3 regions of the Bacillus sp. 37MA genome follow, and region 1 is predicted to be linked to each of the others. Evidence: riboswitches for the same ligand, from Rfam matches in the RefSeq annotation. Region 1 holds a riboswitch; each other region holds the start of a gene.

Evidence for each region. Region 1 has a riboswitch for S-adenosylmethionine ahead of metK (methionine adenosyltransferase). Riboswitches for the same ligand answer to the same signal wherever they lie in the genome.
Region 2: another riboswitch for S-adenosylmethionine. It lies ahead of A3M5_RS0120475 (bifunctional homocysteine S-methyltransferase/methylenetetrahydrofolate reductase); the one in region 1 lies ahead of metK (methionine adenosyltransferase).
Region 3: another riboswitch for S-adenosylmethionine. It lies ahead of A3M5_RS0102500 (methionine biosynthesis PLP-dependent protein); the one in region 1 lies ahead of metK (methionine adenosyltransferase).

The regions. Positions count from the first base shown of each region.
Region 1 is NZ_KB889752.1:2,334,959-2,339,224, forward strand. It holds gene A3M5_RS0112910 (gamma carbonic anhydrase) at 1-458, shown strand, start outside; gene metK (methionine adenosyltransferase) at 614-1,810, opposite strand; SAM riboswitch class I at 1,931-2,041, opposite strand; gene pckA (phosphoenolpyruvate carboxykinase (ATP)) at 2,372-3,955, shown strand; gene A3M5_RS0112925 (DUF2584 domain-containing protein) at 3,994-4,236, opposite strand; gene A3M5_RS0112930 (alpha/beta hydrolase family protein) at 4,236-4,266, opposite strand, start outside.
Region 2 is NZ_KB889752.1:3,718,977-3,723,242, forward strand. It holds gene metH (methionine synthase) at 1-892, opposite strand, end outside; gene A3M5_RS0120475 (bifunctional homocysteine S-methyltransferase/methylenetetrahydrofolate reductase) at 873-2,732, opposite strand; SAM riboswitch class I at 2,819-2,930, opposite strand; gene A3M5_RS0120480 (hypothetical protein) at 3,001-3,708, opposite strand; gene A3M5_RS0120485 (ATP-binding cassette domain-containing protein) at 3,705-4,266, opposite strand, start outside.
Region 3 is NZ_KB889752.1:459,925-464,190, reverse strand. It holds gene metC (cystathionine beta-lyase) at 1-887, opposite strand, end outside; gene A3M5_RS0102500 (methionine biosynthesis PLP-dependent protein) at 892-1,992, opposite strand; SAM riboswitch class I at 2,055-2,161, opposite strand; gene A3M5_RS0102495 (substrate-binding domain-containing protein) at 2,220-2,507, opposite strand; gene A3M5_RS0102490 (hypothetical protein) at 2,682-2,957, shown strand; gene A3M5_RS0102485 (diacylglycerol/lipid kinase family protein) at 2,993-3,904, opposite strand; gene A3M5_RS0102480 (FixH family protein) at 3,941-4,266, opposite strand, start outside.

The DNA.
Region 1 (4,266 bases):
CAGATCATGTCACAATTACCGGTGATGTGAGCATCGGAGAGGAATCTACCATTTGGTACAATACCGTGATTCGCGGCGACGTCGCCCCAACTGTTATTGGAAATCGAGTCAACGTTCAAGACAATTCCGTCCTGCATCAAAGTCCAAACAACCCGCTCGTATTAGAAGATCATGTGACGATCGGCCACCAAGTTCTTTTACATAGCTGCAAAATTAGAAAAGGTGCACTCATCGGCATGGGGTCCATCATTTTAGATAATGCTGAAATTGGTGAAGGTGCGTTCATTGGTGCCGGCAGCCTCGTTCCGCCTGGCAAAATCATCCCACCGAACACAATGGCATTCGGGCGTCCCGCTAAAGTCATTCGCGATGTTACTGAAGAGGACCGGAAAGATATGGAACGAATCGTCCGCGAGTATGCGGAAAAAGGACAATATTATAAATCCATTCAAAAATGATGTACAAGATATGCTAACAAAAGTATGGAAATGAACGTTGCGTTTTTAACCTGTGATCCGATCATTTATTGGTAGATCCCATCAGCTGTCATAAAAGCATACCATCATAAAAAAAAGACTGCCTGAAAGTCAAATAACTTTCAGGCAGCTTTTTATTATTTTGCTTCTGATTTCAAAAGCTCAGCTTTGTCCGTACGTTCCCATGGAAGATCCACGTCCGTACGCCCAAAGTGGCCGTATGCCGCTGTTTGACGATAAATAGGACGGCGCAGATCAAGCATGTTAATAATTCCTGCTGGACGAAGGTCGAAGTTTTTGCGAATTAGGTCAACAAGAACTTCTTCTGACACTGTACCTGTTTCAAATGTGTCAACAGCAATCGATACCGGCTGTGCTACACCGATTGCGTATGCAAGCTGAACTTCACATTTATCCGCAAGACCCCCAGCCACAATATTTTTTGCCACGTAACGAGCTGCATAGGCCGCAGAACGGTCTACTTTCGTCGGATCTTTACCAGAGAATGCCCCACCGCCATGACGAGCATATCCGCCATACGTATCAACGATGATTTTGCGGCCTGTTAAACCTGCATCCCCCTGTGGTCCGCCGATCACAAAGCGGCCTGTCGGGTTAATGAAAAATTTCGTTTCACTGTCGATCAATTCAGCCGGTACGACTTCATTAATGACATGTTCGCGAACTTCTTTTTGAATTTGCTCAAGTGTAATTTCTGGATGATGTTGAGTTGAAATAACGATTGTATCCACACGAACCGGCTGACCATGTTCATCGTATTCAACCGTTACTTGCGTTTTACCATCCGGACGAAGGTATTCAAGCACTTCATCTTTACGTACCTGTGTCAGACGACGTGCAAGTTTATGTGCGAGTGAAATGGGCAGCGGCATTAATTCCGCTGTTTCATTGCATGCGTAACCGAACATTAAGCCTTGGTCACCGGCACCGATTTCGTCGATTTCTTTATCCGTCATCTGGCCTTCACGTGCTTCGAGTGCTACGTTTACACCGGCTGCAATATCGGGTGACTGTTCATCAATCGATGTCAATACACCAGCTGTTTCGTAGTCAAATCCATATTTTGCACGTACATACCCAATTTCTTTTATCGTTTCACGAACGATTTTTGGAATATCCACATAAGATGAAGTGGTAATTTCCCCGGCAACGAGTACGAGCCCCGTTGTGACAGATGTTTCCGCTGCTACTCGGGCATTCGGGTCTTTGTCAAGAATCGCATCAAGTATCGCATCGGAAATTTGATCACAGATTTTATCCGGATGTCCTTCTGTTACAGATTCTGATGTAAACAGGCGACGCTGTTTTGTCATGAAAAAATTCCTCCTTTAAATCAGTATGGGTACGGTACTCATATTCCCCCGATGATCCGGAAAATAAAAAAACTCTCCCGGCATAGAGAGAGGAAAGGTTGTTTTTACTCGGGCCTTTCACTCTTATCGTCCAAGGTTGATCCTTGCTCAGGTTTAGCACCTTTTCCGCGTTTTATACGGCAGGTTGCTGGGTTTCACAGGGCCTGTCCCTCCACCGGCTCAGGATAAGAGTATCCGTTCAAGTGTCAATGTTACGAAAGATCATTCATCATGTCAACCGATTTTCCTTAGAAAAAAAGATAAGTTATATGTGCAGCATCATTTGTCGCAGATGAACGGTCAGTAAATTCCCATTGAATCGGACGGAAGAGAAACTTTATATGATCCAATATCACCCTTTCTTATTAATATAGTACACTGATTAAACCCCAAAAACCAAAAAAATTCATTAAAATATAAAAATCTCTTTAATTAGTATAGATTATTAATATTAATGTGTTATACTAATTTCATCTTAATCACAACACATATAAAAATTTCGAAAAGGATGGTTGTACAAATATGAACTCTCTAACTGTTTCCAGCGAAATCGTCGAGCTGCTGAAAGGCTCAAATGTATTACAACAGCCTTCTGTACCTGTACTCGTAGAAAAGGTACTCAAACGCGCTGAAGGTATTTTAACCGCATCCGGTGCGGTTTGCGCCGAAACAGGCAAATATACAGGACGCTCTCCAAAAGACAAATTTACCGTCAAAGAAGCGGCCGTAAAGGATAAAATCGATTGGGGCTCGAACCAACCGATCTCTGAAGAAAAGTTTAATAACTTGTACGATAAAGTCCTACGCCATTTAAAAGAAAAAGATGAACTGTTCGTTTTCAATGGCTTTGCCGGTGCAGATCATAAACATCGCCTGCCCATTCAGGTCATCAATGAATACGCGTGGCACAACCTGTTTGCTCACCAATTGTTCATCCGTCCGACAGAAGAAGAGCTCCGCTCGCATGAAGCGGGATTCACGGTTTTATCTGCTCCGACGTTCCAGGCTGATCCTCTTGTGGATGGCACTAATTCTGAAACGTTCATCATTATTTCATTTGAACAACGCGTCGTGTTAATCGGTGGAACAGAATATGCTGGAGAAATGAAAAAATCGATCTTCTCCGTGATGAACTACCTTTTGCCAGAAAACAACGTATTGTCCATGCACTGCTCGGCAAATGTCGGCTACGAAGGTGATGTCGCCCTGTTCTTTGGTCTTTCCGGCACAGGCAAAACGACGCTTTCTGCTGACCCGAACCGACGCTTGATTGGGGATGATGAGCATGGCTGGTCTGCAAACGGTGTGTTCAATATTGAAGGTGGCTGCTATGCAAAAACAATTGGCTTGACACGTGAAAAAGAACCGCAAATTTACGATGCGATCCGTTTCGGCTCTGTTCTCGAAAACGTTATCCTTGATCATGATACACGCATTCCAGATTACGCTGATAACTCGTTAACTGAAAATACGCGTGCGGCTTACCCGATTCAATCAATTGAGAATATTATTGATCCAAGCATCGCGGGTCACCCACATACAATTATCTTTTTAACAGCTGATGCATTCGGCGTTTTGCCTCCAATCAGCAAGTTATCAAAAGAGCAGGCTATGTACCATTTCTTGAGTGGATACACATCAAAACTTGCCGGTACAGAACGCGGCATTACAAGCCCGGAAGCTACATTCTCAACATGCTTTGGCTCACCGTTCCTTCCGCTTCCTGCAACCGTGTACGCAGAAATGCTTGGCAAAAAAATTGACGAGCATAACGTGCAGGTATTCCTTGTGAACACAGGCTGGACAGCCGGCGAATACGGGACAGGACAACGTATGAAGCTTTCATACACACGTGCGATGATTCAAGCAGCACTTGAAGGAGAACTAAATAACGTTGAAACATACACAACAAAAGTATTCGGTCTCAATATTCCAGTTCAAGTACCAGGCGTGCCTGATGATGTATTAATTCCACGTAAATCATGGGCTGATCAGGAAGCGTTCATGGTCAAAGCACAGGAACTTTCTGCTAAATTCCGTGCTAATTTCAAAAAATTCACCGGTGTTCCTTCTGACATCGAAGTACTTGGCGGACCTAAAATGTAAATATGAAAACCCTCCTGTTCGTCAGGAGGGTTTTCATATTAATTCGTTGATTTTAATGATACAAGTGTATACGTAATGGTTGTCGTATCATTTTGCCACTCCACTTTTTCAATAATTGCTATCCCGCTTTGCTCACTGTCTTTCACTTTGTATACGGCAATCGGAATGCCTATTGGATACAGACGGTAGCCGTTCTTTGTTAATACAAATCTGTTTTCTTCTTCTCTCGTTTCATTTCCTTTCGTGACAATCATTGTGTTTAATTCCATTGGCATGCCCATCATACATTCCCCTTCCCTTTTTCTTTCATC
Region 2 (4,266 bases), 1.4 Mb from region 1:
TATGTTCCGGTGTCGTGCCGCAGCAGCCGCCCACAATATTTAACCAGCCTTTATCGGCAAATGCTCCGAGCTTTTTGGATAACGATTCAGGTGATTCGTGATAATTACCTTCTTCATCCGGAAGACCGGCATTCGGGTAACAACTTACATAGCTTGTTGCCAGATCAGAGAGAGAACGGATGTGGTCGGTCATAAACTCTGGACCTGTCGCACAGTTCAATCCAACTGACAAAGGTTTAATATGTTCAATTGAAATGTAGAACGCTTCAATATTTTGTCCGGCAAGTGTTGTGCCCATCGGCTCAATTGTGCCAGAAATCATGACTGGCAATTCTTTTCCGGCTGCGTCAAACGCCCGTCTAATCCCAAGAGTGCCTGCTTTTACATTCAGCATATCTTGACTTGTTTCCATTAAAATCAGGTCAGAACCGCCTTCAATAAGTGCTTTCGCCTGTAATTCAAAGTTATCGACGAGTTCGTCAAATGTAATGCCTCCTGTAACGGACAACGTCTTCGTCGTTGGTCCAATGGCACCGGCAACGAATCGCGGCCATTCTGGTGTCGAAAATTCATCGACGACCTTGCGGGCAATTTCAACAGCACGTAAGTTAATTTCATACGCTTTATCGCCAAGATCGTATTCATTTAGTACGACAGGCGTTCCGCCAAATGTATTTGTTGCAATAATATCTGCACCCGCTTCTAAGTATTCACGGTGAATACGTTCAAGCACTTCCGGTTTTGTTAAATTCAAGTTCTCGTTACAGCCATCGTATTCTTCCCCACCGAAATCTTCCGGCGTTAAATTGGCGTTTTGCAGCATTGTTCCCATTGCTCCATCAATCAGGAGTATTCTCTTTTGAAGTTCTTTCTCAATTTGATGAGTCTGCATGAACAATCCCTCTCTCTTTTAGTGCATCCAGTTCATTTATATAATGAATTAATTCCATAGACATATCATAACGTAAAAACGGCGTAATAATGTATATTCCGTTAAAAATTTGTGTTGCTGTATCAAGCAGTTCTTTCGCAATCTGTATACCTTCTTTGGCAGCACGCTCTTGATCATCACCGCATGCACGCATTCTCTCAAGTGTCTCATCTGATAATTTAATACCGGGCACTTCATGGTGCAGAAATTCCGCATTGCGCATACTTGTTAATGGCATAATTCCGATGAATATAGGTGTTGATAAATGTTTTGTGGCTTCATATACGTCAACAATTTTTTCTTTCGTAAATACAGGCTGTGTAATAAAATAATCCGCACCGCATTCAATTTTTTTCTCCAATCTTGTCACGGCTCTTTCAAGAACACGGACGTTTGGATTGAACGCCGCCGCAACGGAAAAATTAGCTTTCTTTTTGAGCGGTTTACCAGAAAATGAAATCCCATCATTCAACTGTTTAATAAGCTGAATGAGTTCAGGGCTTGATACGTCATAGACATCTGTCGCACCTGGGAAGTCGCCTATTTTTGTTGGATCCCCCGTAATCGCAAGCACGTCATGAAGACCGAGCGCGTCAAGCCCCATTAAATGAGACTGCAGACCGATTAAATTGTGGTCACGGCACGTAATATGGACAAGTGAGCGGACATCATGTTGTAATTTTAATGTTGCACCCATCGCCATATTGCTGATCCGTGGAGAAGCAAGCGAGTTGTCTGCCATTGTGACGGCATCAACACCTGCGTCATACAATTTATTCGCACCTTCAATGAATTTTTCTGTGAGCAATGTTTTTGGTGTATCAAGTTCAACGATCACAGTTCGCTCCGTTTTCGCTTTTTCACAAATCGATACATCTGTGCTAGGCTTTGCTTCTTGAATGACAATCGGTTTTTTCGTTTTTACCTTTTTCTCCGTTAAAGGAGGAAGACCGACCAGCCGTTTTTTGGCTGCTTCTATATGTTTCGGCGTCGTACCGCAGCATCCGCCAATTAACCGGACGCCTTCGTTTCTTAAAAGGACGGCAGCACGGCCAAAATAATCCGCTTCTGATTCATAAACGATCCGGCCGTCTTCCACATCAAGAAGACTTGCATTGGGAGACGCGGATAGGAATGCTTTTTCAGGCAGTGTTACGCCTTCAAACGCTTGAATCGTATGGAAAGGGCCGAGACGACAGTTAACGCCAACAACATCAGCGCCAATTCCTTCAAGACGGTGCAATGCCTCATTTAAGGATAATCCATTTTGCAAAACACCAGGCTCATGCATGGAAACTTGAGCAATAATTGGAACATCACTCATTTCGCGTAAAACCTTTACAGATTCAGACAATTCTTCAAAATCGTAATATGTTTCAAATAAAATACCATCAGGGTCACCAGAGAGAAGACTTTCTGCTTGTTCACGGACCGAGGCGATAATTTCTGCATTTGTTGCGGTGCTTTTGCGGATCCCGCGAATACCTCCGATTGTACCGAGAACGAACTGTCCACCTGGTGCAGCAGCCTTTTTGGCAATCTCGATCGCCGCTGCATTCAATTCACGTGATCGGTTTTCAATGCCATAACGGGCAAGCTTAATCGCATTGGCCCCATACGTATTCGTTTGAATAACATCAGCACCTGCTGCAATGTAGTCTTTATGAATTTTTTCAATGATTTCGGGCTTTTCTGTATTTAATTCTTCATAGCAAAAGTCAATGCCATGTGAATATAAAAGCGTGCCCATCGCTCCATCAGCGGTAAGCACGTCTGTTTTGAGCCTGTCAAGTAATGTCATATTGTAAACGTCCTCTCTATATTTGAACTGAAAAAAGCCTTCCTAAATGCAAGAAGGCTTTTCAACATGTATGTGTTGTCCGTTCCTTCTCATCTTCCAGACTTAAATTTAGTAGTCTGCTGGATTTAGCACCTGACCTGTCTCGGCTGGTTGCTGAAGCGTCCGTGGGCCAGTACCCTCAGCTTCTCTTGATAAGAATAGGCTATTAAATTATATGAATAATTAAAATTATCATATCGTGTCGTATCGGTTCAGTCAAGAACAATTTTCACTGTATAGACGGGTGAATCGACGTTTTTCGAATGATCAGCCAAGTAATAAAAAAACAAATAACGCCAAGGAAAAACAAGATAACAAAATCCATCAAGATGGCATTGCTAGAATCACTGAAAAGAAATGATCCGATTTTTGTTTGAATAGAAGCGTTCATCAATATCAGACCACAAAAAGCTAAAAACGAAAGACCAATCGTTTTGCCGAATCGAAAGAAGATTGCTCCGATTAAAAATGCTGTGGCGAGACAAAAGAAAGAGAGTAACATGTCAACAACCGTTGCGGTCAAAAAAGAAGGGGATGTTGACAGTAAATCTGATAATCTGAAAAAGTGAACGGTTTTCAAATTCAAAAGGTCTTTTGTCACCAGGATGGCCAATTCCACTAAAATCGTGTGAATAACTGCCATTATAATCGAAGTAACGAGAAACGAAAGCCCGATACCGGCTAAAAACTGATTGCGGGTGGCGCCGCGTTGTATACAGTACGACATGCTGTCTTTTACGGCAATAAATCCGGTAATCGTCAAATAAGCGAATAACGCAATCGATGTGCCGCCCATATACACTTCGCCGTCGGTAAACGAATAAGCAGAGATAATGGAAAGCAGCACGGTGCTGCCGAGAATGATCCAAAACACACTGGCTGCTTTTTTCGTTCCAGTCCATTCGTAGTGAATAACCGCTTTTATATTGTTCATCATTTTTTACCTCCTGTGCGAGAATCGGTTAAGTGAACCATTAGCTCTTGAATCGGAATTGAATCTGTGTCAAGACGGTACAGTTCCGCTTCATGGCGGTTCCATTCAGAACCATATACGTAAGCTGTTATGCGTCCGGCAAATTCTTTACGATGGATGGGTGCTTTTCCATTCAAGTATTCTGTCACATCTTTTTTCGTCCCGGTAATCGAAAAGCTCATCGAACGTAATGTTTCCACGTCTTGATGAAGAAGAAGGGCCCCCTTATGAATGATAAACACATCTTCAAATAATTTTGCTGCTTCATCAATGAGATGGGTAGAGAGGATGAACAGACGTGGCTGGCGTTCGTATTCTTCTATTAATAAATCATAAAAACGGCTGCGCGCGGCGGCATCGAGTCCGATGTATGGTTCATCGAAAATCGTCACTGGTGAATAGCTGGCCAGTCCAACCGTAATGCCGAGCCCCGACTCCATTCCTTTGGACAAGCTTTTTACTTTTTTGGATTTTTTTAAATGAAAGAGTTCAAGGAGTTCTTCTGCCCGCTTTTGATCCCAA
Region 3 (4,266 bases), 1.9 Mb from region 1:
CCCCCTGATGCCTGGCGGAAATGTATAGAATGACCTGGATGAGCAGCCAGACCTGGATAATACACATTTTTCACGCGCGGATGCGAAGCTAAATAATTTGCTATTTCAGCCGCACCTTTTTGTGATTGTTCTAGCCGGACAGACAATGTTTTTAATCCACGCAGTACGAGCCAGCAGTCCTGTACTCCTAATACGGCACCAAATGAGTTTTGAAGCGCATAAACCTTTGATGCGATGTTTTCATCCTTTGCGACAGCAAGACCTGCTAACACATCGCTATGGCCCGATAAGAACTTCGTTGCACTGTGTAAAACAAGGTCGACTCCGAATTCGATTGGACGCTGCAATACAGGCGTTAAAAACGTGTTATCAAGGAATGTTAGACAGTCATTTGCTTTCGCAAGTTTGACGATCCCTTCAATGTCGGTCACTTTTAAAAGAGGATTGGACGGTGTTTCCATGTAAATAACTTTCGTATTTGGCTGAATCGCTTTCGCAACTGCATCGAGATCCGTCATATCAACGAATGTATGTTCAATACCGAATCGTGTCAATACCGCTGTTACCATGCGGAATGTGCCGCCGTATACGTCTTCTGTTACGACGACATGATCTCCTTTAGATAATAGAAGAAACGCGGTTGAAATCGCCGCCATGCCGGATGCAAACGCAAATCCGCGTACGCCTCCTTCTAGTTCCGCAATCGCCGCTTCAAGTGTTTCACGCGTCGGATTTCCAGACCGGCTGTAATCGTACTGGCCAAATGAATCAAAATCGGATTGGTGAAAGGTTGATGCGTGCTGAATCGGTACACTAACTGCCCCTGTATGCGGATCAAATTTATGGCTGTTATGAAGCAATTTTGTTTGAAATGTATAGTCGCTCATCTAATCATCCTTTCATCTTTTCAAATGCTTGCGTTAAATCCCCCATCAAATCTTCCACGTGCTCAATACCGATTGAGAAACGCAGAAGCTTATTACAGATACCATTTGCGATTCGTACATCTTCAGGAATATCCATATGTGTCTGCGTCGCAGGATACGTAATGAAGCTTTCTACGCCCCCAAGGCTTTCCGCAAATGAAATTAACTTCATATTTCGCAAAAATGTATTGACCCATTCTTCCGATTTTAAACGAAATGAAAGCATCCCACCTTGTCCGGGATATAACACATCTAAAATATCATCGTGTGTTTCTAAAAACGCAGCGATTTTTTGCCCATTTTCCGTGTGCTGCTTCATACGCAGGCTGAGCGTTTTCATCCCGCGGGCAAGCAGCCAGGAATCAAACGGTGACAGCACCGCACCAATCGCATTTTGAAATTCAAATACTTTTGCCGAGAGCTCTTCTCCTTTTACTGCGATAAGTCCAGCAAGTACATCATTGTGACCGCCTAGATATTTCGTCGCGCTATGGAGAACGATGTCAGCCCCTTGCTCGATCGGACGCTGCAGCACCGGTGTATAAAACGTATTATCAACAATTAAAATTAAGTTATGTTCTTTTGCAAAAGAAGCAACTGAAGCAATATCTGTTTCCTTCATTAATGGATTCGTTGGTGTTTCTAAGAAAATGGCTTTCGTTTTATTTGAAACGTGCTTTTTCGTTTTAGTCAAATCCTCAAAGCTGTCGTATGTAAATGCCAGGCCGAACTTTTTCCATCCTTTTTCAAACAGACGGTATGTGCCGCCATACAGATCAGCTGAAACGAGAAATTCATCACCCGGCTCAAATAAAGATAGCAGCGTATGAATGGCTGCCATGCCAGATGAAAAAGCAAAACCTGCATCCGCTCCTTCCAGGTCTGCAATCGCTTTTTCAACGACTTCACGTGTCGGATTGCCAGTACGTACATAATCGTACCCCGTTGACATACCGATCCCTTCGTGACGGTACGCTGTAGAAAAATAAACAGGCGGATTAATTGTACCTGTTGGATTATTTGTCCGGTTGCCAATTTGCGCTAATTTCGTTTCAATATTTGTCATCACTATCGCTCCTTTTCATAAAAAAACAAGCCTTCATGGAAGAAGGCTTGTTTTTACACTTCTTCTCATCTCCCGGACGGTGTCGGTCCGCTGGATTTAGCACCTTTGCCCTGCGAGGCCGGTTGCTGAAGCATCATCGGGCCAGTCCCTCCGCTTCTCTTGATAAGGTATGTTTAATTAGTCTTATTTTTTAAATGTACAGGAAAATGAGCTCAATGACAACCTTTTTATTGTATAAATTGTTTGTCAATCAATGCAGCAAATTCCTTTACCACTTCTTCATTAATATCTGCTGTATACGTAATCCGTTTCCATGCGCTGTCAACGATATCTACAGGCAGTTCCTGTTTCGTCGTTTCTTTAATATCTGCAATCGTTAACGTTTTTGTTTCATCCGGGTTACTATTAATAAAGTCAATCGCTTTTTCATGGACACTAACAATTGATTGAACAAGCTCAGGGTTTTTCTCTATTTTATACGTGTTATACTTTGAAATTGTCAACAGCTGTGACAATATCGAATAAAAAACTCATCTTTCTCAATTCTTTATGTATAAACAAAAGTTTACAGCATATAAATATGGAGATTATAAATTTTCTTTAATTAAATATTAATCTTTTGTAAATTTTATGTTAAGATATATACATAAGTATTGACAAATGGATTGGAGGAAGGAGTGTCATGTGTTATGACAGTAGCTGAATTTTTTGGAGGAGTCGAATATTCTGTTACACAATTTGCTGTGCAGCTTACGAAAGAAACAGAGGAGAAAATCGCAAAGCGCGAATTGTTTTACAAAGATCAGATTACCCGCTACATTGATCACCGCGCAACATTATTCATCCAATCATTACCCCTCACTTTGGCCGTCTCAGCGGTAATGAAAAAAGAAATAAAAACACATGTTCTTTTTAAGCTGAAACCGGTTATGAACCGTCATATCGTATTCCAGGTAGTAAACTAAAAAAGAGACGCTTCGCAAATTGCGAAGCGTCTCTTTCATGTTGTTAAAATAAGATGGAGTGCTTTTGCATGAACAGTAACTTGAACCGGGGTTGTACCGATCTGTTCCCCATCGACCATAATGGAAATCGGTCTATCAGTATCGATTTTCACGACTTTCCCTTTTTTATAGGTAACACCCTGCTTCAAAACAGGGGTACCACGCAATAGTGCCGGGAACAGCTGAAAGAGAATATTTCTCCGCTTCACTGTATGAAGCATCGTTACATCTAATACACCGTCTATCGGGTGTGCATACGGACAAATAACGAGTCCCCCGCCGTAAGATGATGTGTTTCCGCAGGCAAGTAGCCACGTTTCATCTGATACGAACTTGTCATTGTCAATCATGATTGTGCTTTTAAATGGTTTAAATAACAGTGACGATAAAATCGTTCCGATCATATAAGTAAATGAACCGGCCCCTATCTTATTAAACCACTTTTTATAAAATGCTCTATTTATACGCTCCGCAATATCTGCGTCAAGTCCTGCTCCTGCGACCGTTAATCCATAGCTCGTATTCACTTTCATTACATCAATCTGTTTTCGTTTGCGGGCGGTAAGCAACTGATCTACAAATTGACCTGGATGATCCGTTAAACCGAAAATGCGGGCGATATCATTTCCTGAACCTGCTGGTAAAACAGCGATCGCTGTATCCGTATAGACAACATCCTGCAAAATAGCATTGACTGTTCCATCACCGCCAATGACCACTACGGCTTTTACTTTAACTTCCTGCATTTTTTGCCAGACAAATTCACGTGCCGATGCTTCCGAACCGCCGATCAGTGCATCGTACTGGACGTGCTTCTTTTTTAAGTGCCGTTCCACTTTTGTCCAAAGTGACCGGGCGTTCCCACTTCCTGATGATGGGTTGACAATAATAAGGTAAATATGGACCACTCACTTCTTTATGACAAGTATGACTTGAGTTGTTTATTATTTCACATCCACTTGATGCTCTTCATGTTCATGTAGTCCTTCGTCATTTTCAACATGAACTTTCACGGTGAACGCACCTGCTTCTGTAAATGTGTAGGCAGCTGTATATTCGCCTGGACTCGTTTCTTCCGCATCAGCCCATGTATGTTTTTCAGTATTGCTGTTGTTCCAAATCTCATAGCGGACTTGGGCTTTTTCCAATGGAGCTCCTTCATTTTCCAAATGGGCTGTTAGAATCGTTTCTTTTTCAGCTTCCACACCGTCAGGCTCCATAAAATGCATAGAAAAGCCTGTCTCACTTTCTCCATGTTCATGCTCATGAA